DNA from 3 places in the Heyndrickxia sp. NPDC080065 genome. Region 3 is predicted to be linked to each of the others. Evidence: predicted binding sites of a transcription regulator. Region 3 holds the regulator's gene; each other region holds the start of a gene.
What was found. The regulator LexA, encoded in region 3, represses DNA repair genes until DNA is damaged. The targets are predictions, from matches to a motif close to CGAACATATGTTCG.
Positions count from the first base shown of each region.

Region 1: a site for LexA is predicted at 2,460-2,473, ahead of parE (DNA topoisomerase IV subunit B). Genes of this name have one in related genera too.
Region 2: a site for LexA is predicted at 1,840-1,853, ahead of ACQKP0_RS07655 (DNA polymerase thumb domain-containing protein). Genes of this name have one in related genera too.

Region 1 covers NZ_JBNNWS010000011.1:92,579-97,203, reverse strand. The annotation lists gene parC (DNA topoisomerase IV subunit A) at 1-390, opposite strand, end outside; gene parE (DNA topoisomerase IV subunit B) at 390-2,366, opposite strand; gene ACQKP0_RS14790 (CoA-binding protein) at 2,643-3,056, opposite strand; gene ACQKP0_RS14785 (purine/pyrimidine permease) at 3,130-4,410, opposite strand.
Region 2 covers NZ_JBNNWS010000005.1:196,613-201,237, reverse strand. The annotation lists gene ACQKP0_RS07670 (sigma-70 family RNA polymerase sigma factor) at 1-186, shown strand, start outside; gene ACQKP0_RS07665 (DUF4179 domain-containing protein) at 179-1,495, shown strand; gene ACQKP0_RS07660 (YqzH family protein) at 1,529-1,726, opposite strand; gene ACQKP0_RS07655 (DNA polymerase thumb domain-containing protein) at 1,935-3,197, shown strand; gene ACQKP0_RS07650 (YolD-like family protein) at 3,221-3,556, shown strand; gene ACQKP0_RS07645 (CDGSH iron-sulfur domain-containing protein) at 3,621-3,827, opposite strand; gene ACQKP0_RS07640 (LysM peptidoglycan-binding domain-containing protein) at 3,956-4,625, opposite strand, start outside.
Region 3 covers NZ_JBNNWS010000004.1:63,268-67,892, forward strand. The annotation lists gene tkt (transketolase) at 1-864, opposite strand, end outside; gene ACQKP0_RS05340 (DUF896 domain-containing protein) at 1,041-1,274, opposite strand; gene ACQKP0_RS05345 (YneB family resolvase-like protein) at 1,375-2,022, opposite strand; gene yneA (cell division suppressor protein YneA) at 2,026-2,355, opposite strand; gene lexA (transcriptional repressor LexA) at 2,518-3,141, shown strand; gene mscL (large-conductance mechanosensitive channel protein MscL) at 3,233-3,613, opposite strand; gene ACQKP0_RS05365 (VOC family protein) at 3,875-4,297, shown strand; gene ACQKP0_RS05370 (hypothetical protein) at 4,468-4,593, opposite strand.

The DNA.
Region 1 (4,625 bases), on a different contig from region 3:
AGCTATTGCGGATAATCTAGCTTCTGTGTAACGCATGGCAGCAGCAGGGTCTCCATCAATACTTCCGTTATTCCCATGCATTTCAACAAGAACATTTCTTACTTTCCAATCTTGACTCATACGAACCATAGCATCATAAACGGATGTGTCACCATGAGGGTGATAATTACCGATTACATTACCGACCGTTTTTGCTGATTTTCGAAATCCTTTATCAGCTGTGTTTCCTTCTACGTGCATAGCAAATAATATACGACGTTGCACAGGCTTTAAACCATCACGTGCATCGGGAAGTGCACGATCTTGAATTATATATTTACTATATCTTCCGAACCGATCACCTAAAACCTCTTCAAGGGGCAGATCTTGGAATTTCTCTAACATTGACATTAATCCTCTTCCCCTCCATCAACTAATATGTTTTCGTTCTCTAAAATGCTTTGATCTTCTTCAAGTCCAAAAGCGACATTGTTTTCTATCCACTTTCTTCTTGGTTCTACTTTATCACCCATTAATGTCGTTACACGTCGTTCTGCCCGAGCTGCATCATCAATTCGAACACGTATTAATGTTCTGGATTCCGGATTCATCGTTGTGTCCCATAATTGATCCGCATTCATTTCACCAAGACCTTTATAGCGCTGCAGAATATAACCTTTTCCAACCTTTTTGGTTACACCATTTAATTCGTCATCTGTCCAAGCATATTCAATTACTTCTTTTTTTCCAGTACCTTTACTTACTTTATATAACGGCGGTAAAGCGATATATACTTTACTAGCTTCTAAAAGAGGCCTCATATATCGATAAAAGAAAGTTAGTAATAAAACTTGAATATGCGCACCATCTGTATCTGCATCTGTCATGATAATGACTTTGTCATAATTCACATCATCTATATTAAAATCTGGGCCAACACCAGCACCAATCGTATGAATAATCGTATTAATTTCTTCGTTTTTAAAAATATCTTGAAGTTTTGCTTTCTCTGTGTTAATTACTTTACCGCGAAGAGGAAGTACCGCTTGGAACCTTCGATCTCGTCCTTGTTTAGCAGAGCCTCCTGCAGAATCACCTTCCACAAGATAAAGTTCATTCTTCTGTGGATTACGAGATTGTGCAGGTGTCAATTTTCCTGATAGTAAGCTTTCTGATTTTTTTCGTTTTTTTCCACTTCGGGCTTCTTCACGTGCCTTGCGAGCCGCTTCCCTTGCTTGTGCGGCCTTTATCGACTTTTTAATTAAAAGGTTACTGGATTCGGGATTTTCCTCAAGGAAATAGGCTAGATGTTCAGAAATCACAGCATCTACTGCGGATCTTGCTTCACTCGTACCAAGTTTTCCTTTTGTTTGTCCTTCAAATTGCAGCAATTCTTCAGGAATACGAACAGAAACAATCGCTGATAGTCCTTCACGGATATCTGTTCCTTCTAAATTCTTATCCCTTTCTTTTAACAGATTTACTTTACGTGCATATTCATTGATTACTCGGGTCATCGCGCTTTTGGCACCTACTTCATGGGTACCACCATCTTTTGTCCGAACATTATTAACAAAAGATAGCATGTTCTCAGAAAAGCCATCGTTAAATTGGAAGGCATATTCGACTTCTATATTGCTTGCTTCTCCTTCAATGAATACTACGGGATGAAGGACATCCTTGCCTTCATTTAAATACTCTACAAAGGCTTCTATTCCATTCTCATAATGAAATACATCTTTTTGATCGAATCTTTCATCAATAATCTCAATTTTTAACCCTTTTAGTAAAAAAGCAGATTCTCTCAAACGTTCACATAAAATATCGTAATTGTAAGTAATTGTGCTGAAAATAGTTGGATCAGGTTTAAAATGAATGAGTGTACCTGTTTGATTGGATTTACCGATTTTTTCAAGTGTTGTATCGGGTTTACCGCCATCCTTAAATTTTTGCTGGTACACAAATCCATCACGTTTAATCGTAACGACGAGCCATTCAGATAAAGCGTTGACGACGGAAGCACCAACACCATGCAAACCACCACTCGTTTTATATCCGCCTTGACCGAATTTTCCGCCGGCATGTAATACTGTGAAAATGACTTCTGTGGTGGGCTTGCCTAATTTATGCATACCCGTTGGCATTCCACGACCTTTATCCTGAACACTAATACTGTTATCTTTATGTATTTTAACGATAATATGATCTCCGTTTCCTGCCAATGCTTCATCAACGGAGTTATCTACAATTTCATATACTAGATGATGTAAGCCGCGAGCATCAGTTGAGCCAATGTACATCCCAGGACGTTTGCGTACAGCCTCAAGGCCCTCTAATACCTGTATTGCATCATCATTATATTCTATCAAGTTTTGTTTCTTTGCCACAAAAATTCCCCTTTCAATAACGCTGCTCTCTCTATTTATACCTTTATTGAAAAGTACATAAGACGAATAAATTTGTTTTACATTAATAAAAAACAAACAAATGTTCTTAGTTTATTATATCATTTTCCGAACGAACATCTAACAACTATTTTAACGATAAATTTATTTTTAGCAAATTCTTTTTAGAAATAGGTTATAGCAAGTCTTGCTTGCTTTAGTTCATACAGGATAAAAAAGCAAGCGTAAAAAATGATACGCTTGCTGATAAAAAGAAGATTATTTTGTTAAAGCATGCTCTACTTTAATACAGCGATTCATAATTACGGTCTTTCCTTTTTCTTTTAAGTACTGATAGGCTTCTTCATTTTCAACGCCAAGCTGTGCCCAAAATACATCTGCATTCATTTCAGCAAATTCTTTCGCAAGTTCTGGCAGGTATTCAGATCGTCTAAAGATATTGACAATGTCAACATGCTCTTTGATATCTTTTAATGATGCTACCGCTTTTGCCCCTAGTACTTCATCAACAGATGGATTCACAGGGATGATTTCATAACCTGCCTTTTGCATCGCTTCTGAAACCATATAGGAGGTACGTTCTGGATTGGCACTTAATCCTACTACAGCTACTCTCTTTGCCTTTTTTAATATTTTTCCAATCTCATCTCTGCTAGGATTCTCAATTGGCATAAAAAAACCTCCTGTCCAAAATAAAATTCTATAATTATCGTACTTTATTGCCTGCATAACTGCAAACCTTAGTCTAGTGAATCTGTTTCTTTCTCCACCGTAAATATTGCTCAGTTATGACTGCAGCGATTGTTCCGAGAATCAGTCCATTATTGATGATAGATGCAATTACTACTGGAAGACCTACTGTTGCTTCTGCTGGAAGAAACATGACTCCAACACCAATTAAAAAACCTAAACCTGCTGAAGTATAAGTAATTTGTCGATCATTTGATTTTTCGATTTCAGAAAGTGCCAATCCAACCATTTTTGTAAAGATAACAAATGTAACCGCGTATCCCACCGGTGCAGGTAAAGCACTCATAATATTCATTATTGGAGGAAGAAGGGAAATAATTGTGACAATTAGACTACCTAAAATAAATGGTTTTATTGATTTAATTCCTGTTTGTGTGACAAATCCTGCGGCACCAGAAATAGGAACCGAACCAATGCTTGAGAAAATTCCTCCAGTAATTTGATTAATCCCAGAAATAAAGCCTGCTTGTCGATAACGTACTGGAATATTTTTGTCTTTGTTTAATACTTCCTCCATCACCCGTATGGATGCGATCATATTGGTTACTAATAATATTGTAATAAAGAAGGAGGTAACGATGATTCCTGAATCTAGCTTTGGAACATCAAAAGAAAGTATTTCGGGAAACGATATCCATGAATGACTTTTTGGAACCTCTGGAGCAATCCCAAAAATAATAAATAAGATCCACCCAATAATCATGCCAAACATAATGGAAAATTGTTTGATCCATTGTATTCGCACTTGACCTAAGTAAAAGGATAGCAGAATGATAACAAAGCATAGTACAGCGGTTTTAGGCTGAATATGGTGAATGCCATTTGTTAACCCAAGCATCCCTTTCATAAAGGACCCGCTTAATTGGAGGATGAGTAAAAATAAATAAATAAATGTGATCGTTGGTGTAAATAGTTTTGCTAATTTTTGAATTAAACCGAACGCAGATAAAAGAAAGAAAAATACACCACTTAAGATCATTCCACCCGATAGTTCTCGTAGTGTTTCAATATTTGAAGTATATAAAGTACCTACAAACCCTGCATAAATAGTAAATACACCCCACCACAAGCCGGCAGGTCCTTCATTAATAGGTAAGCGATGTCCAAGTATTCCTTGAAGTAATCCAGCGATCCCTAATACAAAAATTGTTCTTTCTACAAATGCGGATGTTTCCGCTGGACTTAAATGATACAAATCAGCAATAGCAATAGGAGCTGCAATAGCTCCTGCAATCATAAAAGCCATCCATTGGATGGCAGAAACTGTTGTTTTCAAATCAAAAACCCCTAACTTTCTAACTCTTAAATCAATGTTTTGCTTTAATATACCCTCGACATTGGAAATTATTAAATGCCGTTTTCATATTAATTATTTAAAGCTTATAAAATCATTATTTTATTAAAAACAGATAATGATTTTATAAGTTGAATTCAGCTGTATGGTACGCGTGAAGCGATTTTTTTACGTAGAAAACCTAGCTGAACGTCTAC
Region 2 (4,625 bases), on a different contig from region 3:
GCGATCGGTCAATTGGATGAAAAGTTACGAAACGTGATCATTTTAAAATACTTTCATGATATGAAAATTTCTGATATAGCGAGTCTTTTAAATTACCCTGAAGGAACGGTAAAAACTTGGCTTTATAAAGGTCTTCAACGTTTAAAGCTTCAATTAGAAGAGGAAGGAGGAGAACAGCATGTTTGAAAAGGAGGAAGAGAGGCTGCAAGGTGTGAAAAAGGATTTTGATGATATATCCATCCCAGAAAATCGATTAGATCAAGCAATTTTTACCGGAATACAGAAAGCACACCGACAAAAAAAGCACAGTTCTTTTTGGATAAAAACACTGATTGCAGCAGCTGCTATAGTTATTCTTTTTCTTGGTTCTATTCGGGTATCGGACACATTCGCTTCATATATTGTTAAAATTCCAGGAATGGAGTCTATTGTTGAGTTAATACGCGATGATAAGGGATTATTGGCTGCAGTCGGGAATGAATATGTTCAAAAAATTAATCAATCAGATGAGCATGAAGGAATGAAAATAGTCTTGGATTCGATTATTGTCGATGAAGAGCAAATGGTCATGTTTTATTATTTTGAAACAAATAAAAAGCCCTCGAAGCCTATTTCATCAAAAAGTATCCATCTAGAGAAAGAAAATGGAGAAGAGTTAAACGAAATATCTTATTCTTGTTGTCATGAAGATGCCGTAGTGAAAAAAGGTAGAACAAAGTTAGTTGAAAATACAGTTGATTTTGCTAACTCAATTTCCGATGAAAAGCTAACTTTAGTTATGAAATTAGCAGGTTTTTCCTCAGAATGGAGAATCCCTTTTTCCATTGATCGAAGTAAAATTAGCAAGAAAAAAACGATTCAAATGCAAAAAACTGTTACTGTTGAGGATCAGCAAATTTTTATTGATCATGTCACGTTTTCACCAACAAAGGTTGGAATCAACGTGAAATTCCCTGCTCAAAATTCAAAGGAAATTTTTGATATAGAAGATCTTCGCCTTGTCGATGAACATGGTGAGGAATGGTCGAAAATTCAAAATGGATTAGTTGCTCGTTGGGGTGACAACGAAAAAACTTATTATTTACAAAGTAATTACTTTGAAAAACCGAAGAAGCTTTATTTAGTTTTTAATAAGATTAGGGCATTGGATAGAGACGAAGTAAATGTTGTGGTCGATCCCGCGAAAGAAACAATTATTAAGGCACCAAAGGATGGGAAATTATATAAAGTAAAATCCGGTGCATTATATGGGAATAATTTAGGTTTTTATTTAAGCGAGGAAATTTATTACCAAATGTTTGAGAACAGTTATACGGATTCCGCAGGGAAGTTACATGAAATATCATCATACATGTGGAGCGGTTCCACGAAAAGTGGTACTACAATAGGTTTTCCTTATTCTATAAACGATTCAGTATCGAGAAAACCGATTACACTAAAGCTCACTGATTATCCAGCCTATATTCATGGAGATGTAAAAATCCGCATAAAATAAGCCTGCACTTGCAGGCTTTTTACTATTAAGTGATTAATTTTGCGTTAAATAGGCGTAAACTACATCATTAACTAAATCATGCAATCCAGTATCCGGATCCTTTTGTTTTTCCTCCAAAATTTCCTTATATAATGCTTCATAATCTTCTTCGTTGATTTCGTAGGTCTGCATTTCATAATGATATTGTTTGAAACATTGATTTATTAACTTGAAAATAAATTTTTTATCCATAGGTTCTCCCTTTTGTTACAAACTTTTTCCTTATTATTATACTTTTTTAGGCATGAATGATTGTATTTCATCAGGACTTTTTTCACTAGTTTCCAAAAAATGATGATTGAATAGGAACGTATATTCGCATACAATAATACATATAATAAGAACGTTAGTTCGTTTTTGGTTAGGAGGAAATGATTCATTTTAAAAAAGGGTGAAAAGCATGACGGTTGATTACAGCACATTGCCACATCATAAGATTTTATGCGTAGATATGAAAAGCTTTTATGCTAGCTGCTCAGCTGTAATGGAAGGATATGACCCGTTAGAGTGCTACTTGGCGGTCGTAGGGAATAAGGAGCAGCAAGGAAGTGTTGTTCTTGCGGCTTCTCCAAAGTTAAAAAAGGAATTTGGGATTAAAACAGGATCACGATTATTTGAAATCCCAAAGGATGATCGCATTGAGATTGTCGAGGCTAAAATGGCAACATATTTGCGCATTGCAACCGAAATTACCCGTTTGTTTAACCGATATGTACCAAAGGAAGCAATTCATGTGTACAGTGTCGATGAAAGCTTTATTAAAATAGATAAAGCAGATCACCTTTGGGGGGATGCCCATACCATCGCCGCTCAAATCAAGGATGAGCTTAATCGGGAGTTCCAGCTTCCATGTGCAATCGGCATTGGTCCTAATATGCTGATGGCTAAGCTATGCCTCGATCTTGAAGCAAAGAAGAAGGGAATTGCCGAATGGACATATGAAGATGTTCCCGGGAAGCTATGGCCGATTTCACCCCTAAGAGAAATGTGGGGAATTGGGAAACGTCTTGAGAAACGATTGAATCGTATGGGGATTTTTTCAGTTGGACAGCTCGCTCGGTATGATTTAGAAAAACTGGAATCAACCTTTGGAATTATGGGAAATCAGCTTTATTATCATGCCTGGGGTGTCGATCTATCTGAAATGGGTGCGCCCATTATGGAAGGGCAAGTCAGCTTTGGAAAAAGCCAAATTTTATTGCGTGATTACAAAGAAGAACATGAAATTAAACATGTCATATTAGAAATGTGTGAAGAAGTAGCGCGCCGAACTCGTTCCCATGGGAAGGCAGGAAGAACGATTAGTTTAGGTATTGGTTATAGTGATTCCGACTTTGGTGGGGGATTCTATCGTTCACACACGATTGATGAACCGACAAATGTGACGATGAAATTGTATCAGGTTTGTTTAAAGCTATTTCATATTCATTATACGGGAAAAAACGTTCGGCAAATTTCAATTGCTGTCTCCAATCTTGTAGACGATAACATCTTGCAGCTTAGTTTATTTGAACCAAATCGGGTGAAACAACATGAGCTAGGCTTTGTCGTGGATCTGATTCGCGACCGATATGGAGCGGGTGCACTGCTTAGAGCGATTTCCTATACAGAAGCAGGTACTGCAAGAAAACGCGCTGCATTAGTAGGCGGGCATAAAGCATAATCATCAAAATGGAGGGGATCAAGATGATCCGTGATCGCGGTAGAATTAAATGGAATTCATTAATGCTGCCGGAGCATGTGAAAATGCTTCGGGGTTGGGCAAAGGAAGATACCTATGAACAGAAGAAGCAACTAGATGAACAACAGCTTGAGCTTATGGATGAAATGGCGGCAGAGGCTATTGAGTATGGAAAAACGGTAACCGTTACTCATTACCACAACCATCATCATGAGCTTGTTTTGGGAGTTATTCAACACTACAACCCATTAGAGGGAAAGCTTCAAATGGTTGATCGATTTGAGGAGATTCATACGATTTTATTAAAAAATATTGTAGATATACGATTTATGGAAAACTAAGGCAAAATAAAATCCCGCATTTCACGAATAGTTTCTGTGACGCGGGATTTCACATTTAAACAGATTATTCTTCTTCCTTTACACGAACGACGGATTCAAAGTTTCCTTTATGTGATCCATCACAAAATGGTTTCTTATTGGAGAGGCCACAGCGACATAGTGAAAAAGATGGCTTTGTTTCGAAAACATTTCCTTCCGGATCGATTAGCTCGACATCGCCTGTAATTCGATAGGATCCATTATCATTTACTTTAATTTGTACTTTAGACATATAAACAATCATCCTTTCTAGAAATAAACAATAGCTACTATGATGGTATAGGGAATCGGAAAAAAATGCAATACATTCTATTGGAAAAGAATGCTATTTTAATTTTTACGGACTGTTTGAATAACCTATTAAATCAGTTTATATGCCTTAAAGTTATTCTCTTGAACAAGCCAATTTTGCGGAAACGGATTGCCAAGTACCCAGTAGCTGATTCCACGCAGGCCATAGTTATTAACGACATCAAATTTTGCTTGAACACTCCTAGCATCTTCAAACCATACTTCATGCTGCTGTCCTGTTTCATCCGTATATCGGAAAAACGGGGATTGGTATGTTTGATTGTATTCGATATTTGCACCATACTTACTTGCTAAAAGAACGGCTTGTTGTGGGCGTATAGTTTTTGCAAAGGTCCCTTCCTGCCACGGAATTTTCCAATCGCGTCCATATAGTGGAGCACCCATCAAAATTTTATAGTTCGGAATCACTGTAACAGCGTAGTCAAGCACCTTTTTAACTTCATTAATTGGAGCAATAGCCAATGGTTTTCCGCCAGCCCAGCCCCATTCATAAGTCATTAAGACAATAAAATCGACAATTTGACCTTGAGCCTCATAATCATGTGCTTCATATAGGATCCCTTTTTGATCAGAAGATATTTTAGGGGCAAGGGCAGTTGAAACAAAGTAACCATTAGGATGGAACTTTGTTACTACTTTTTCTAGGAAGGCATTGTAGTTTTCACGATCTTCTGGGTAAATATATTCAAAGTCAAAATTAATGCCTATATAACCTTTC
Region 3 (4,625 bases):
ATGGAAATCTTCTTCAAATGTCCATTTATAATATTCTTTTGTTAATTTTAATTCATCTGCCCCTAGTGGTGCACCGTGTACAGCAGACTTTCCAGATTTGTTAGGTGATCCATAGCCAATTACAGTTTTTACTTCAATGATCGTTGGACGTGTAACATCTGATTTTGCTTCTTCAAGTGCTTTAGCAATAGATTCAAAGTCATTTCCATCCTCTACTCGAATGTACTGCCAACCGTAAGATTTAAAGCGGCCTTCTACACTTTCAGAGAATGATTTGTCAAGGTCACCGTCTAATGAGATATCATTTGAATCATATAAAACAACAAGTCGACCTAATTTTAAATGCGCAGCTAGTGATGCAGCCTCGCTTGAAATACCTTCCATAAGGTCTCCATCACCACAAACTGCATATGTATTATGATTGACTATTTCGTAATTATCTTTATTATAAACACCTGCCATATGACGTTCAGCCATTGCCATACCAACTGCCATAGCAATCCCTTGACCTAATGGACCAGTTGTAGCTTCAACACCTTTTGTGTGTCCAAATTCAGGGTGTCCTGGTGTTTTACTGCCCCATTGACGAAATTGTTTTATTTCATCCATACTCAACCCATATCCAGCTAAATGGAGCAAGCTATAAAGAAGCATAGATCCATGTCCTGCAGATAATACAAAACGATCTCTATTAAACCATTCTGGGTTTTTTGGATTATGATTCATAATTCTAGTCCAAAGTGTATATGCCATTGGTGCTGCTCCCATAGGCAGTCCTGGATGACCAGAATTTGCTTTTTCAATAGCATCAATAGATAGTGTACGTATAGTTGTAACTGCTAACTGATCTGTTTTATCAAACAATGTACAAACATCCTCTCTATACATAAAGTACTTCACACCTTAATATTAAACATGTTTATATTATAACTCAACTATTTTGAAGTATAGTTTTTTCTTTAGCCAAATATCCTATTCTAAATGAACAAATACATAATAAAAAGGCTGAATAATCAGCCTTTAGTTGTAAATCCTGTCGTTTAATGCAGTCTTTTTTTCTCTTGAACTTCACGTACTTTTTGCGGTGTTACATCATTCCCATTAGGATCTATAACACGTACTGTTTCAATCGTATTTTTCATAGACGAACGAAAACTCTCCAAATACTCCCGACGAAGACGAGATTGTTCCTTTGCTTCAGCTTCAGTTAATCCTTGATTTTTAGCCTTTTTTGACAAGGCATTAATTCTTGCTATTTTATCTTTAGAAAGCATACTGCTACTCCTTTTTGTGTAGAACTACAATATCTTAATTCCATTTTATTTAGGGTAATAATACTAGATCTAAAAGGAGTAATCAAGAAAAAAAGACTATTTACTCTTCTTCTTGTCGAATATATTCTTGATACCTTCTATGGACAGTAGCTTTTGAAACATCATATCCAAATCCCCTTAGAGTTGCGGCAATCTCTGAAAATGTTAGTTCATTTTCCCTTAATCTAATAATCTCTTCAATCGGCAGCTCTTTTCGTTCACGTCCACTCTCATTCCCGTGATCTTTAAGGTTATTTTCTGGCCTAAACCCTTTTTCAACAGCCCTTTTCATACCTCTTTTAATCTTCAAATTATGTAATTTTCGTTGATATTCCTCGACCATACTTACTATATTTAGCACCATCGAATCGGACTCTGATAGTTCTAATTCCCCTTGGTGAGAGATGCTGTACACTTGCACACCTTCTTTAAAAAGAAAGTGAAGAAGAGCTATTTTTGCATTTCCTCTTCCAAGTCTTGTTTCATCTTGAACTAAAACCGCCTCTATTTTCTCTCGTTTAATAATATCTAGCATACCCAATACCCCAGGGCGATCTAGATGATACCCGCTCGCTTGATCAAGTATAACTTCAACCACTTGCAAATTCCATTTATCAGCGATCTCTAATAATTCAGATTCCTGTCTTTCTAAAGAGGTTTCCTGCGTATGTTTTTTTGTACTAACGCGGCAATATATAATTGTTTTCATTCTTTATTTTTTCTCCAAATCTAATGCTAGTTGATTTTTATCGTTTAATTGACTCTTTACTTTTACTGGTATAACAATCTTTTCACCTGGTTTAATAATATCATTTCTCAAATGATTTTTTTCTGATACCCAATCTATAAATTCCTGAGAATTCATTGAATGCTCTTCCGAATAGATCTGGGCCAGTTTCCATAGTGATTGTCCTTCAGTTATGATTATTTCTTGATAAGAATTTGATTCATCCTTAGTAGATAGCAAAGTATATAAACCTATGAATAATGACAAAACTATTAACATAATAACATAAGAATATTTTTTCCATAAAATAAGCATTTTTCATCACCCTCGAATATATGTTCGTTTAATTGATTTTATTATAGTGCGAACACTTGTTTGAAGTCAACACTTTTTTTCGAACTTATGTTTGTATAGTTGGAAAGATAATGCTATAATGGAATCAAGCTAAAGAAAAGTTTAATAGTCGGGGTGTAAATAATGACAAAACTTTCAAAAAGACAACAGGATATCCTGGATTTTATTAAACAGGAAGTTAAATCTAAAGGATATCCGCCATCAGTTCGTGAAATTGGAGAAGCAGTTGGTCTTGCATCAAGTTCAACCGTACATGGGCACTTATCTCGTTTAGAAACTAAAGGATTAATACGGAGAGATCCTACTAAGCCACGTGCAATTGAAATACTTGACTTAGATTCAGAAAATATCCCTCAGCAAAATGTTGTAAACGTTCCTTTACTCGGAAAAGTAACTGCAGGATTACCTATTACGGCTATCGAAAATATTGAAGAGTTTTTTCCTCTTCCAGAACAGCTTGCCCCTGCTGACGAAAACATTTTTATGTTAGAAATTGTCGGTGAAAGTATGATTGAGGCAGGTATTTTAGATGGAGACTATGTTATTGTTCGACAACAGCAAACCGCTATAAATGGCGATATTGTTGTTGCTATGACAGAGGACGATGAAGCAACAGTAAAGAGATTTTTTAAAGAGAAAAACTATTTCCGTCTACAACCCGAAAATTCCACAATGGCTCCTATTATTTTAAATAATGTAACAATTCTAGGGAAAGTAATCGGGCTATATCGGCAGTTGGTGCATTAATTGTAAAAACATCCATAATAATCGTTTTCAAGTATGAAACGATTATTATGGATGTTTTTTTGGACTTCAGCAACTTTAACGTAACCATATATCAATTTTTGTCAGATAGGTTGTTTCTTTCTTTTAAAAGATCACGTATTTCCCCTAATAATTTTTCTTCATTTGATAAAGTCGGTTCTGGTTCAACTGTCTCTTCTTTTTTCTTAAAACGTTCAAAGAAACGAATAAATAAAAAGATTGAAAAGGAGATAATTAAAAAGTCAACGACATTTTGAATAAACTGTCCATATTTAATTTTTGCAATATGAAGATCAGTAAAATCAAACCCTCCTAAAAGTGTACCTAAAATCGGCATAACAATATCTCCAACTAAAGAAGACACAATCTTCCCAAATGCAGCTCCAATGATTACCCCGATAGCTAAATCCATAACATTGCCTTTTAAGGCGAACTTTTTAAAATCATTTAACATAAAATAGACTCCCCCTTAAACTATATTATTGAATAATTACCCAAGAATAAATTTCGTTTTTAGTATGATTTTATAAGGGCATATGTATTAAATAATATTTTATATTACTTTTTTACACAAGACTTCTTTTTCATTTGTATAGATGACAAAATAGATTTTTAAATTATTATTTTTCCATCAGTATAAATTTTTTAATAATCTGAATAAGTTGTTCTGTTATACTAAAGTCACTACTTATAACCCCTGGAGGTGCCACATGTTATGATACCAAGAATCACAGTACTTACAATAGGTGTTGACGACTTAGAAAGATCATTGAAATTCTATCGTGATGGTTTACAACTACATACTGAAGGCATAGTTGGTAAAGAATTTGAGCATGGTGCTGTTGCTTTTTTTGATTTACATAACGGCTTGAAGCTAGCAATTTGGAACCGAAAAAGCATTGCCCACGATACAAAGCTTGATCAAAGTGCTCCAAGTCCTACTGAATTTCCTATCGGTCATAATGTATTTAGTAAAGATGAAGTTGATAGCATTATGGAACAGGCAAAGAATGCTGGGGCTATTATTACCGTTCCAGCACATGACACTTTTTGGGGTGGGTATTCTGGTTACTTCCAAGATCCAGATGGTCACCTGTGGGAAGTTGTATGGAATCCGCAATGGGATGACTTTGAATAATTATTACTAGTGGCACTGGTTATATTGTTTTTCGGTAGCTCCCAAAACTGTTGCTTCCCCCACCGGAACAAAAGACGGAATTCGTTTATACCTGGGCTACGAATTACTGAATAGCTTTACCTTATGAACACAAATAAAAACCACTAATATAGTGGTTTTTGGGCAAGTAATCAATGAGTATGAACAATGAACTTTGGTTCGTAATCACTAATAACTTCAAATACACCATCATTATATAAAAATAAATGATGTTCTACATTTGGAATGTCATTACTATCCAACCAATCATGCCACACTAGAGGATATTGAGGAATTTCAAAAACTGCTG